3 regions of the Anaerosinus sp. genome follow, and region 1 is predicted to be linked to each of the others. Evidence: a T-box and tRNA genes for the amino acid it is inferred to sense, from the RefSeq annotation. Region 1 holds a T-box; the other regions hold tRNA genes.
The links. The T-box of region 1 lies ahead of thrS (threonine--tRNA ligase). A T-box ahead of a tRNA ligase gene usually reads a tRNA of that ligase, here a tRNA-Thr.

Region 1 (4,549 bases):
GGATTATTCCTGAAGCTGTAAAAATCAGGTGCTTTTTTTCACCGGAGCTGGCGGCAGAAATTAATCCTTTGATTGCTTCTTCCTTACAAGCTAGTTTTTCAAATACATTTAATAAAGATGATTCCGCCATACTATATTCCTCCTTAGGTTATATTTAATATTTATTGTAGTCATTTTATAATAAAAATCAAGGTTTGAAAGTGGCAGAGCATGAGAAATAAGCACCCTTTATACAAATAACAATGTATAAAATGGTGCTTATTTCTTATAGAAAGCTTAAAGTTTTATACTGAATGACTGGTTATTTTGCATTATGAGTTTCAACATTCATAGCACCATTTTGATTCATAATCTGAATGGCTTGTTGAACTTTGTTTGCATCTGTTTTAATAACTGCTAATGTTTTGCCATAAGCAACTTCATTATTGTACTCTTCACTCTTATCACTAGGAATGCCCCAATCAATTAATCCGCCTGTGATTCCGCCACCAACAGCACCTGCGATTGTTGCAGCGATTGGACCCGCGGCTATGATTGGCCCAATGCCTGGAATTGTTAAGGCACCAGCGCTCAATAATAATCCGCCAATACCTCCAATAGCACCGCCTGCCATAGTTCCATCAGCAATAGAGTCATCACTGCCCATATTGTTTACAACATTATCATTGGTTTTTTCCTTGGAAATGATGTTGATTTCTTCAATGGTAAAGCCGCTTTGACGTAATTGGGCAGCGGATTCTCTAGCGGCATTTAAGCTAGAGAAAAGCCCAACAACAGCTTGAGGGATTCCGGATTGTTGATTCATCGTGTCTGTAATATTTGCTTGTTGATTATTGCTTGATGCCTGCGTAGTATTTTGTGCTTGATTTTGATTTGCAGTCGAGTTCACCTGATTTGTGTTGCTTTGTGCACTATTATATGATGTAGTAAGAGGAGAAGTTGTCCCTTGATTTTGAGCATTTGTTGAATTATTTTCCACTTTTTTGCCTCCTTTGATAAAAAAACATATGAAACACTTTTTATAGTTTATACAATGTTTGTCCATATATACATCAAATATATTTTGTAATGAATTGCATATACTAAGTATAATATAAATAATAAAAAGGTTTTTTTCGGTAAGTGTCAAATAAATAATGATTATATGATTAAAATAGGGATGGTGCTGAAATGAAGAAAGCCGAAACAATGATGGATGAAGTTATAGAATTAATTCGAAATGAAGAAAAAGTTAAAACGTTAAAAATTGAAAAAGATTATGAGGTTGAAGGTAGAACGGCATCATATCCCATTGATTTATACTGGGAGTTTGAGGGTGGAAATGGGATTGTATATAAAGTGATTATACAAACTAGGCAGATGGATAAATCCGTAGATAGAAATCGATTATTTCATTTTGCTAATATTTTGCAAGATATTTCTGGTCAAGTTATGGGAGTCATTTTCACGCAGCCTGTTTATGAAAAAATTGTAAAAGATGTTGCTAGAGATGTAGGGATTGTTCTTTATGAGATGACAGGAGTGAATGATAAACCAACATGGCAGCCGTTGATTGGCGAAGTTAAGATTGAATTTGATAAAGAGTGGGCAAAGGCGGAAAAAGAAAAACATGGGTTAGGGGATCAAATGATTTCTTATCATGGTGAACCCAAGGAATCCTTTTTATATAATGAATCCGGACTATGCGTTGACTCTATAGAAGGAATTTTTAATGATTATATAAAAAAGCAAGAGGCGAAAAATGATTTTTCCGAGGTGGCAGTCGAGCATAAATTTACAGAAAATATATATTTACAAACGGGACATCCCTTAATTCCAAAAGTTAAGGTCAATGCCGTTTCATTTAAACTGACTTTTGAAAATATTGCAAAAGTTGAAACCGGAGAGATTATCCAGAATATTTTCCATGCAGCATTAAAAGCGAGATTGAATTAAAGATTGACATTATTTATCTGATTGAGCTATAATATTAAAATAAAATTATATTGTAAAAGTAATGATGAGGACATGGTATCAATGTAATTGTTTTCAGAGAGAGATGTGAAAGCTGTGAGCATTTTATTCAATTGTTGATATTACTACCTTTGAACTGTAGGCTGAAATAGTAGTAAGCTAAGCCGGGGAATACCCCGTTATCTAAATGAAGGTGGATAGGTACTTTATTATCTATCAATCAGGGTGGAATCGCGAAGTATAATAACCTCGTCCCTTTATGGGGATGAGGTTTTTTTATTTTTAGGAGGTAGTTATTTTGATAAAATTAATGTTAAAAGATGGCGCTGTACGTGAAGTGAAAGAAGGCACAACTTTATTAGAATTTGCGCAAACTTTAAGCCGCAGTTTAGCGAAAAGCGTATTAGTGGCAAAAGTAGATGATGTTGTAGTTGGTTTAGATACAGAGTTAACGAAAGATGCAAAGGTCGAATTGTTAACTTTTGCTGATAGTGAAGGAAAACATGCGCTTAGACATAGTGCTTCACATATTTTGGCTCAAGCTGTACAACGTTTATATAAAAATGTGCAGCTTGCAATTGGTCCAGCAATTGAAAATGGATTTTATTACGATTTTGATGTTGAAAAACCATTTTCGCCAGAAGATTTAGAGAAGATTCAAAAGGAAATGGAAAAAATCATACAAGAAAATTTATCAATCGAGCGCAAGGAATTAAGTCGTAAAGATGCAATTAAAATGTTTGCAGATAAAGGTGAAACATATAAAGTAGAGCTTATTAATGATTTGCCAGAAGATGCTGTAATTTCTACGTATCAACAAGGTGAATTTGTTGATTTATGCGCTGGCCCGCATGTGCTTTCAACAGGAAAAGTGAAAGCTTTTAAATTGCAAAGTATTGCAGGTGCTTACTGGCGTGGCGATGAAAAACGTAAAATGTTACAACGTATTTACGGAACGGCTTTTGAAAAGAAAGCAGAGCTTGATGCATATTTGACCATGCTTGAAGAAGCTGCTAAACGTGATCATCGTAAATTAGGGCGTGAATTAGATCTATTTAGTTTACAAGAAGAAGGACCGGGCTTTCCGTTTTTTCATCCAAATGGAATGATTATTCGCAATGAATTAGAAAATTTCTGGCGCCAATTACATCGTGAGTATGGCTATAAAGAAATTAAAACTCCAATTATTTTAAATCGTAAATTATGGGAACAGTCAGGACATTGGGATCATTATAAAGAAAACATGTATTTTACGCAAATTGATGGTGAAGATTATGCGGTAAAACCAATGAATTGCCCAGGTGGAATTTTGGTATATCGTACACAACATCATAGTTATCGTGATTTGCCACTTCGTACGGCAGAGCTTGGGCTCGTACATCGTCATGAATTGTCTGGGGCATTACATGGATTAATGAGAGTGCGTAATTTTACGCAAGATGATGCACATATATTTATGTTGCCATCGCAAATTAAAGATGAAATTCAAAAAGTAATTGATTTATTTGATAAAGTATATAGTACGTTTGGATTATCTTATCATGCGGAATTAAGTACCCGTCCAGAAAATTCAATGGGTAGTGATGAAGTATGGGAAACTGCTACAAATGCTTTACGTGATGCATTAAATGAACGTGGTATGGAGTATATTGTTAACGAAGGTGATGGTGCATTTTATGGACCTAAAATTGACTTTCATTTAAAAGATTCCATTGGTCGTACATGGCAATGTGGGACGATTCAACTAGACATGCTATTGCCTGAAAAATTTGATTTAACTTACGTAGGTGAGGATGGACAAAAGCATCGTCCAGTTATGATTCACCGTGTTGTATACGGCAGCATTGAACGCTTTATTGGAATTTTAATTGAGCATTATGCTGGTGTGTTCCCAGTATGGATTGCACCTGTGCAAGTAAAAATTCTAACGATTGCTGATAAACATGCAGAGTATGCAGTTGCTTTAGAAAGAGAAATGTTTGCAAAAGGAATTCGAGCTGAGGTTGATGACCGCAATGAGAAAATTGGCTATAAAATTCGTGAAGCACAAATGTCTAAAGCACCTTATATTATTGTTGTTGGTGATAAAGAAATGGAAGAGGGACAAGTTGCGGTTCGCAAACATGGGGAGAAAAATAGCATAGTTCAATCTAAAACAGAATTTATTAATGAAGTAATAGAAAAAATTCAGAAAAAAGCATAAAAGGTATTGACATTATATCATTTAACTGATAATATAGCTAAGTGAGTTAAATACGTGTGAAGTAGAAGCCATCCGCTTCTCACCTTATGGCGCTTAGTCAATAAGGTAAGATGAATTATTAATATTTATTATTGTAATTTACGGGTGGCGTGTGCTGCCCGTTTTTATTTTGTATGTATACACAATTTTTTTAGGAGGTGAATCTCAATTAGTAAAGAGAATCCAAAAATTAATGAAGAGATTCGGGCAAGAGAAGTTCGCGTAACGAGTCCGACTGGTGAACAGCTTGGTATTATGTCTCTTAGAGATGCATTAAGGATTGCAGGTGAACAACAATTAGATTTAGTTGAAGTTGCACCTACAGCAAAACCACCAGTTTGTCGTATTATGGAT
Region 2 (4,549 bases), on a different contig from region 1:
AGCTGATAGCAAGGATAAAAATTTTAGGAGGAAATGGAATGACAAACAAGAAAAGATTGGCGATTATTTGCGGTGGTGGTCCAGCACCAGGAATGAATAGTGTAATTAGTGCAGTTACGATGGAAGCGCATAAACAAGGCATTGAAGTATTGGGAATGTATGATGGTTTTTCACATCTAGCACAAGGAAAGAAAAACTATGTAGTTTTGAATTATGATATGGTAAGTCGCATTCATTTAAATGGTGGCTGTATTCTACATATGTCTAGATACAACCCAACCAAGAATGAAGATGATTTAGCTAGAGTGGTAGATACTTTGCTTGAACTTGGTGTAACGTATATGGTCACAATAGGTGGGGATGATACTGCTTTCAGTGCTTCAAAGGTTTCAGAATATGCACGAAAATGTGGAAAAGTAATCAATTCCGTTCATGTACCTAAAACAATAGACAATGATTTACCTTTGCCTGAAGGGATTAGTACATTTGGTTTTGAAACAGCTAGAGCATTAGGCACTACAGAGTTAGAAAATTTGATGGAAGATGCACGTACGACAAATAATCGTTGGTATTTTGCAATTGCTATGGGGCGTACAGCTGGACATTTAGCGCTCGGCATGGGAAAAAGTGCTGGAGCGATTATTACAATCATTCCTGAAGAGTTTAAAACAAAGGAAGTTAGGCTGCAACATGTAGTTGATTTACTTGTTGGTTCGATTGTAAAAAGGAATGCAACTGGTCGTAACTATGGTGTAGCGGTTATCGCAGAAGGTGTTATCGACAGGATTGCTCCAGAAGATTTTAGTGTGCTAGGCGCAGCTTGTTTTGATGATCACGGTCATCTTCGCTATTCTGAACTTGATTTTGGTGATGTATTAAAAAAATTAGTGATAATAGAATTGAAAAAGATTGGTTTGAATGTAACGATTATAGATAAGGAAATTGGTTATGAGCTTCGTTGCGCTGCACCGATTTCTTTTGATATTGATTATACGCGATCGCTTGGTTATGCAGCAGTAAGTTTCCTTATGGAGGGTGGAACGGATGCAGTTGTAAGTATTCAAAATAATAAAATTGTTCCTTTGAAATATGAAGAAATTCGCGATGAAAATACAGGAAAAACAAAAGTAAGATATGTGGATATTCATTCATTAAATTATTTTATTGCTACAGAATATATGATTCGTTTAGTAAAAGATGATTTTATAAATGAGGATAAATTGAAAATTTTAGCAAAAGAATTTAACTTAACACCTGAACGCTTTAAAGAAAAATACGAATATCTTGTAAAATAGAGAATGGAAAGATGAAGAAAATTGATTTTTCTTCATCTTTTATCTGATAACTAAGCTGCGCTAAGACTTTTAACCTTTATAAGGAGGAGTTAGTTATACCCACAGGGCATAGGCGGGCGGCTAAGTTTCTGGATAAGATCAACTAAGGTTCAGATAGAGTGGAAACTTTACCTGGATCAAGTCTTACCTTAACATTTTCAGTAAAATGTTAAGAATATGTATAAATTTTTAAAAAAAAGATAAAATATTTTCAAAAAGGTATTTACAAATTTAAAAACATGTGATAATATTATATATCGTCACCAGTTGATAGAACACATCGCGGGGTGGAGCAGTTGGTAGCTCGTCGGGCTCATAACCCGAAGGTCGCAAGTTCGAGTCTTGCTCCCGCAACCAAAAAAAGTGTTGACAAAGCAAAAAAAACGGTGTACAATAAATGAGGTTGTTAACGCTGGTGTAGCTCAATTGGTAGAGCAGCTGACTTGTAATCAGCAGGTTGGGGGTTCAAGTCCTCTCGCCAGCTCCATATAAGGATGGGTTCCCGAGTGGCTAAAGGGAGCAGACTGTAAATCTGCCGGCTCTGCCTTCGTTGGTTCGAATCCAACCCCATCCACCATTAATTTAATATCGCGGGGTGGAGCAGTTGGTAGCTCGTCGGGCTCATAACCCGAAGGTCGCAAGTTCGAGTCTTGCCCCCGCAACCAAAACAAAAGTTAGTGATCGCTGATGTAGCTCAGTCGGTAGAGCGTATCCTTGGTAAGGATAAGGTCACCGGTTCAATCCCGGTCATTAGCTCCATAAATACGGCGGCGTAGCTCAGTTGGCTAGAGCATGCGGTTCATACCCGCAGTGTCCGGAGTTCGAATCTCTGCGCCGCCACCAACAAAAAAATAAACCCCTATTGGGGTTTTTATTTATGTCAAGGTATCTGTTTATCATAAATTTATGTATATAGGCTTTATTAATGTATATAATAAGTAAAATATCTACATAAGTATCTGTTTATTTCAACTTATTACTGTGAAGGTTTTTAAAATAAGTTTTTGTTGTAATAATCTTGATAGAAAAAGGTGTGGATAAGCTGTTGACAGCTTGGATTAATTATGATAAATTATATTAGTGACATTTTGAAATGTAGTATATTTTCAGGCAAGAGGGGTGCATAGGATGCGTAATGCAGTTACATTGGCCTGCGTTGAATGTAAACAACGTAATTATCAGACCAATAAAAACAAAAAAAATGACCCGGATAGATTAGAATTCAACAAATACTGCAAGTTTTGTAAAAAACACACTTTACACAAAGAAACAAAATAAAATTTTGCTTAAATTTGTTTTGATATAGGGGTATAGCTCAATTGGTAGAGTAGTGGTCTCCAAAACCATTGGTTGTGGGTTCAAGTCCTACTGCCCCTGCCAATTTACTTTGTGGTGTATCTAGCAGTATGTTACGGGGATGTGAAATGATGGCTGCTCAAGAAACAGCTGTTCAAGCTAACGGTTCACGTGTTAAGAAATTTTTCCGTGAAGTAAAGGCGGAGATGCGTAAAGTATCATGGCCTAATAAAAAGGAACTTATAGCGTATACAGGTGTGGTTTTTATTTCTGTAGTGTTTATAGCTGCGCTTATCGGTTTAATTGACGGAGTATTTGCGCGTTTGCTAGAACTTTTTTTACGTTAATTCGGCTAAGGGGGTGGGGGACGTAGTTGTCGTCCCTTAAGTGATGGAATCCGAAAAAAAATGGTATGTAATCCATACATATTCAGGCTATGAAAATAAAGTAAAAGCTAATCTAGAACGTAAAGTTCATTCTATGGGAATGGAAGATGAGATTTTTCGCATTGTTGTTCCTATGGAAGATGAAGTTGAATACAAAGGTGACCAAAAGAAAGTCACGAAGAAAAAAGTTTTTCCTGGATATGCATTGGTTGAAATGATTGTAAGTGATAAATCTTGGTATATTGTTCGTAATACACCGGGTGTTACTGGGTTTGTTGGTTCTGGAACGAAGCCTATACCTTTGACAGATGCTGAAGTGAAACGAATTCTTAAATCCATGGGGATCGAAGAGTTGAAGCCGAAGTTTGATATTGAAGTATCACAAGCGGTGAAAATTACTTCTGGTGCTTTTGAGAATTTTGAAGCTACAGTGACAGAAATTAATCCTGAACGTAGCAAGATAAAAGTTCTTGTTAGTATGTTTGGACGTGAAACTCCAGTTGAACTGGATTTTACTCAAGTAGAAAAGATTTAATGGTTTATATTAAGGAGGTGTAATACAAATGCCGAAAAAAGTTGTTAAACTTGTAAAATTGCAAGTCCCTGCTGGTAAAGCTACTCCAGCTCCTCCAGTTGGTCCTGCACTAGGTCAAGCTGGTGTTAATATCATGGCTTTCGTAAAAGACTTTAACGAAAGAACTGCACAACAATCTGGACTTATTATTCCAGTTGAGATTACAGTTTTTGAAGATAGATCCTTTACATTTATCACGAAGACTCCTCCAGCTGCTGTTCTTCTTAAAAAAGCTGCTGGTATTGAAACTGCTTCTGGTGAACCTAACAAGAAGAAAGTTGCTAAATTACCACGTGCTAAAGCTATGGAAATTGCTGAAAGCAAAATGAAAGATTTAAATGCTGCTAACCTTGAAGCTGCTACTCGCATGATTGAAGGTACTGCTCGCAGTATGGGTATCGAAATCGTAGATTAATTCTGCATTTGATATCTGTGGGAGGAATAACCGCTATTACCACGAAAGGGGAAAGAAAGATGCCAAAATTCGGTAAAAAATATCAAGAAGTTGCAAAACTTATTGAAGATAAATTATATGATCCGCAAGAAGCGATTGAGCTTGTGAAAAAAACGGCTACAGCTAAATTTGACGAAAGTGTTGAACTTGCTGTAAAATTAGGTGTAGATCCTAAACATGCTGATCAACAAGTTCGTGGTGCTGTTGTATTACCACATGGTACTGGTAAAAGTAAACGTGTGTTAGTATTTGCTAAGGGCGACAAAGTGAAAGAAGCAGAAGCAGCTGGTGCTGATTTTGTTGGTTCTGATGAACTTGTTGCAAAAATTCAAGGAGGCTGGGCAGACTTTGATGTTGCTGTAGCTACTCCTGATATGATGGGTACGGTTGGACGTTTAGGTAAAATCCTTGGTCCAAGAGGTTTAATGCCAAATCCTAAAGTTGGTACTGTAACTTTAGACCTTACTCGTGCTATTAATGAAATTAAAGCAGGTAAAATCGAATA
Region 3 (4,549 bases), on a different contig from region 1:
TGAGCGTGGTATTTTTATGCCATATGCAGGCATGCGCGGTAAAGTACAAGTTGGTGAAAAAGTATGGGCAAAACTATATATTGATAAATCAGGACGACTTGCAGTTACTATGGAAGTTGAAGATGAATTAAGAAGAGCCTCAAAACCAGCAGAAGGAATTAAAGTTGGCGATAAAGTAAAAGGCACGGTTTACAATTATACTGATCAAGGTGCATTTATTTTTACTGAAGCGCGCAATATTGCCTTTATGTATAATGGCGAAATGATTTCTAGACCTAGAGTAGGGGAAGAGGTAGAAGTTAGAGTTACTTTTTTGCGCGAAGATGGCAGATTGAATGTATCTATGCGCCCAGTGAAAGAAAATGCCATTGTAGTTGATGCTGAAAAAATTCTAAATTTACTCAAAACTCGTGACGGTAAAATGCCTTATAGTGATGAAACCTCAGCGGAAGTAATAAAAGATAAGTTCAATATTAGTAAATCTGCTTTTAAAAGAGCAATGGGATCATTATTAAAAAATGAGCTAATTGAACAAAAAGATGGATGGACATTTTTGAAAAACAACGAATAAGATTTTATGTTTAATTTTTGGCAGGATTTTTTTCCACAGATAGCGAATTTGATAAAAAAATGTAGTTCTAATTTTAAGCAAGGGATAGTAAATGTTATATAGAGTGGAGGAATTTCGATGAGTGACAATACTGTTGATAAAAAAGGAATTTTACTAGAAACCGGTACAAATGAATTTGAAATTGTAGAGTTTAATATTGGTAAAGTTAGTTATGGAATTAACGTAGCAAAAGTTCGTGAAGTTATCAATCGTGATTCGGTTACCGTTACTAAAATGCCACAGGTTCATCCATTTGTAGATGGTTTATTTACTTTACGTGGCAGAGTAATGCCTTTAGTTAATTTACCGCGTTGTTTAAATGAAGGCGGAGAAATTGAGCCTAAAAATATAATTGTTACAGAAATTAATAATTATAATATGGGATTTTTAGTCGATACTGTATCAAGGATACATCGCATTTCATGGACTGAGATGGAACCTGCTCCTAATGTTGGGGATACATCTATGGTTGTTGGTGTAATTAAGATGAGTGATAAAATTGTTCTTTTGCTTGACTTTGAAAAGATCATTGCTGAAATTAATCCTGAAATTAATGCAAAATTAACTACTTTTGAAGATACTCATGATGATATTAAGGAAAAAAGAACGAAACAGCCGATTGTTGTAGCGGAAGATTCTCCAATGTTACGTGATCTTTTAGTTGGAACATTACATGAGGCTGGATATCGTAATGTACATGAATATAGTAATGGTAAATTGGCATGGGAAGCGTTAAGTAGAATTTCTAGAGAAGATAAACCAGTGTCAGAAAGTGTAAAAATGATTATTTCTGACATCGAGATGCCGCAAATGGACGGACATCATTTATTGACATTGGTTCGTGCAGATCAACGTTTAAAAGAAGTACCTTTGGTATTTTTCTCTTCGTTAATTAATGATGAAATGCGCCGTAAAGGTGAGTCTATTGGTGCAAATGGTCAGATTTCAAAACCAGAAATTGCACAATTGATAGATTTAATTGATACTTTAATTTTTGGCAAGCATGATTGATTCATTTAGAAAAGATGGTTATAATAGGAATGAGGAATAATTTTATCCTTATTCCTATTATTTTTATATAAGGCTGTGAAGCAGAGTTGTGATGAAGAAGTTTGAAGCAAATGACTTTTTGTTTTTAATTGTTTTTTTTAGTTGGTTGCCATCGGTTGATATGGAGCATTTATCAATCTTACAATATGTTGGGTTGGAGGTAGCGATATTATGGAGTGTAGCATTTTTATTAAAATTTTTTGTACGATAAAAAGCAGAGGAAAGATGTAAGAATTTAATTCTTGATCATCTTTCCTCTGCTTTATTATAATGACCTTATAATAAAAAAACTCGCAATCGCGAGTTTTAATTTCAAATGGTGGCGGCGCAGAGATTCGAACTCCGGACACTGCGGGTATGAACCGCATGCTCTAGCCAACTGAGCTACGCCGCCGTATTTATGGAGCTAATGACCGGGATTGAAAACGGGTGATCTTATTCCTTACCAAGGATAAGATCTACCGGCTGAGCTACATCAGCGATCACTAACTTTTGTTTTGGTTGCGGGGGCAAGACTCGAACTTGCGACCTTCGGGTTATGAGCCCGACGAGCTACCAACTGCTCCACCCCGCGATATCAAATTAATGGTGGATGGGGTTGGATTCGAACCAACGAAGGCAGAGCCGGCAGATTTACAGTCTGCTCCCTTTAGCCACTCGGGAACCCATCCTTATTTATGGAGCTGGCGAGAGGACTTGAACCCCCAACCTGCTGATTACAAGTCAGCTGCTCTACCAATTGAGCTACACCAGCACGCCTTAACGACAATATACATTCTACTATGACAAAAAAAAAATGTCAATATAAAAAGAAAAAATAATATAATAAATATACAAGATATAAAATATTTTTTATATTGTAGAATATATAGAAGGAGAATTATTGAAAATGACGAAATAATTCTCCTAGAGGCTTTATAACAAAAAATAAAAATTAGAGAGTTGATATGGGATTATGGAACAAAAAAACATCTGTGATAAGTTATTTTCGGAAGGAGCAATAGTTCCTGCAGTAAGGACGGTAGATGATTTTAAATTTGCTTTAAATATAAAATCATCTAGCATTATATTACTTTTTGGAGATATTATTATTTTGCCGTCTATCATTCAAGAAGCTAAAAAACATAATAAACGTATTTTGGTTCATTTAGATTTATTGGGTGGAATAGGTAAAGATCGGTCAGGAATTAGGTATCTCGCACGCATAGGTGTTACTGGAGCCATTACAACAAAGCCACAGCTAGTAAAATTTGCTCGCGAGGAAGGGATGATCGTCATTCAAAGATTGTTTGTAATGGATTCTGAGGCTTTAAAGTCAGGCATAAATTTATTAAGAAATTGTCGTCCTGATGCCGTTGAAATTTTACCAGCATCTGTTCCAAAATCAATTATTGAGGAATTGGTCAAAGAAACAAACTTACCTATTTTAGCTGGTGGGCTTATGCATACGATGGAAGATATTGAGCTGGCTATTCAGAATGGAGTTCATGCTGTTAGTACAAGTAAACGTGAGCTTTGGAAGTGATGTAAGAAAAAAATAAAAAAAATTAAAATCATGCAGGATTTTTCAAAAGTTTATCTAATTATACAAATATAAAATTAATTAAAGAAAATAAACAGCGAGATGACAGAGAGTTGTTTGAATTAATAAAGAAGATGTATCTTAATGTCTTTCACTGTATGTTCTTGCTAATTTTAAGGAATGTGAATAGATATTAAGATATTTTTATTTTTATAGATATTCAAACCTTTTTCCTTTGTAAGTGAAATATGAAAATATTTTTCAGAAATGTAAGAAAAATATAAAAGACTTGCAGGAATTTATTAAAAAATAGCTAATATAATAGCTGTAGGAGTTACGGATATGTGAATGGGTGTAGTTGGACTAAAAAGTACGACATCCCATCTTATCATATTAATGCATACTAAAAGAGGTGATTGAAAAAAAGAAAAAAGAACAAGCAATGCTTGTTGGTTAAGAGGATTTATCAGACATTATTTTTTCATCTTAAAAAACAAAGTAATGGAGGGACTTATTCTCATGGAAAATTTATTAGGCGAAATTTTTGGTACCGCAGTACTTACTTGTATGGGGTGCGGCGTAGTTGCAAACGTTATCTTAAAAGGTAACAAAGGTGAAGGCAGCGGCTGGATTGTAATCACTGCTGGATGGGGATTTGCGTGTATGTTAGGTGTTTTCACTGCGGTTTCATTAGGAGCTCCACAAGCTGACTTAAACCCAGCTGTTACACTTGCTAAAACCATGAATGGTGTTTATCAACCAGGTCATGCTGTTGTAACTATGGTTGCTGAAACATTTGGTGCTTTCTTAGGTGCTGTTGTTGCCTGGGCTGCTTATCTTCCACACTGGGAAGCTACTGAAGATCAAGCTACAAAATTAGGTGTATTCTCCACTGGCCCTGCTATTCGTAGCTATGGTGCAAACTTCCTTTGCGAAGCAATTGGTACTTTTATGCTTATGTTCTTAATCTGGGTAATCTTCAATGCAAACAATGGTCAATTACCTGCAGGTTTCGGTCCTTATTTAGTTGGTATGTTAATCTGGGCTTTAGGTTTAAGCTTAGGTGGTCCTACTGGATATGCAATCAACCCTGCTCGTGATCTTGGGCCTCGTATAGCTCATGCGATCTTACCTATCCCTGGAAAGGGTAGCTCTGACTGGGCTTATTCTTGGGTGCCAATTCTTGGACCTTTAGCTGGTGGCGCTGTTGCATACTTCGTTGCTAAAGCTATCAACTTAATCTAATACTTTGGGATTTTGAAGTAATATTTAAAGTTGTTATGAAAAATGATATCTAGTTTTACTGATATTATATTACATCTGCTAAAACTAGATATCATATTAAGTTAATTCATAAAATTTAATGT

Region 2: it has a tRNA-Thr gene. The T-box ahead of thrS (threonine--tRNA ligase) is inferred to sense a tRNA for this amino acid. The anticodon was not compared.
Region 3: it has a tRNA-Thr gene. The T-box ahead of thrS (threonine--tRNA ligase) is inferred to sense a tRNA for this amino acid. The anticodon was not compared.

The regions. Positions count from the first base shown of each region.
Region 1 covers NZ_CBDNNH010000021.1:19,024-23,572, reverse strand. The annotation lists gene ACWZFG_RS10580 (hypothetical protein) at 1-130, opposite strand, end outside; gene ACWZFG_RS10575 (hypothetical protein) at 302-979, opposite strand; gene ACWZFG_RS10570 (hypothetical protein) at 1,171-1,935, shown strand; T-box leader at 1,988-2,213, shown strand; gene thrS (threonine--tRNA ligase) at 2,252-4,156, shown strand; ribosomal protein L20 leader region at 4,210-4,332, shown strand; gene infC (translation initiation factor IF-3) at 4,358-4,549, shown strand, end outside.
Region 2 covers NZ_CBDNNH010000010.1:152,731-157,279, reverse strand. The annotation lists gene pfp (diphosphate--fructose-6-phosphate 1-phosphotransferase) at 39-1,295, shown strand; tRNA gene ACWZFG_RS05665 (tRNA-Met) at 1,616-1,691, shown strand; tRNA gene ACWZFG_RS05660 (tRNA-Thr) at 1,746-1,821, shown strand; tRNA gene ACWZFG_RS05655 (tRNA-Tyr) at 1,827-1,911, shown strand; tRNA gene ACWZFG_RS05650 (tRNA-Met) at 1,924-1,999, shown strand; tRNA gene ACWZFG_RS05645 (tRNA-Thr) at 2,018-2,093, shown strand; tRNA gene ACWZFG_RS05640 (tRNA-Met) at 2,101-2,177, shown strand; gene rpmG (50S ribosomal protein L33) at 2,463-2,612, shown strand; tRNA gene ACWZFG_RS05630 (tRNA-Trp) at 2,639-2,714, shown strand; gene secE (preprotein translocase subunit SecE) at 2,762-2,977, shown strand; gene nusG (transcription termination/antitermination protein NusG) at 3,021-3,551, shown strand; gene rplK (50S ribosomal protein L11) at 3,580-4,005, shown strand; gene rplA (50S ribosomal protein L1) at 4,065-4,549, shown strand, end outside.
Region 3 covers NZ_CBDNNH010000002.1:160,486-165,034, forward strand. The annotation lists gene ACWZFG_RS01045 (CvfB family protein) at 1-571, shown strand, start outside; gene ACWZFG_RS01050 (chemotaxis protein) at 689-1,621, shown strand; gene ACWZFG_RS01055 (hypothetical protein) at 1,713-1,871, shown strand; tRNA gene ACWZFG_RS01060 (tRNA-Met) at 1,978-2,054, opposite strand; tRNA gene ACWZFG_RS01065 (tRNA-Thr) at 2,062-2,140, opposite strand; tRNA gene ACWZFG_RS01070 (tRNA-Met) at 2,159-2,234, opposite strand; tRNA gene ACWZFG_RS01075 (tRNA-Tyr) at 2,247-2,331, opposite strand; tRNA gene ACWZFG_RS01080 (tRNA-Thr) at 2,339-2,414, opposite strand; gene ACWZFG_RS01085 (glycerol-3-phosphate responsive antiterminator) at 2,616-3,185, shown strand; gene ACWZFG_RS01090 (MIP/aquaporin family protein) at 3,684-4,427, shown strand.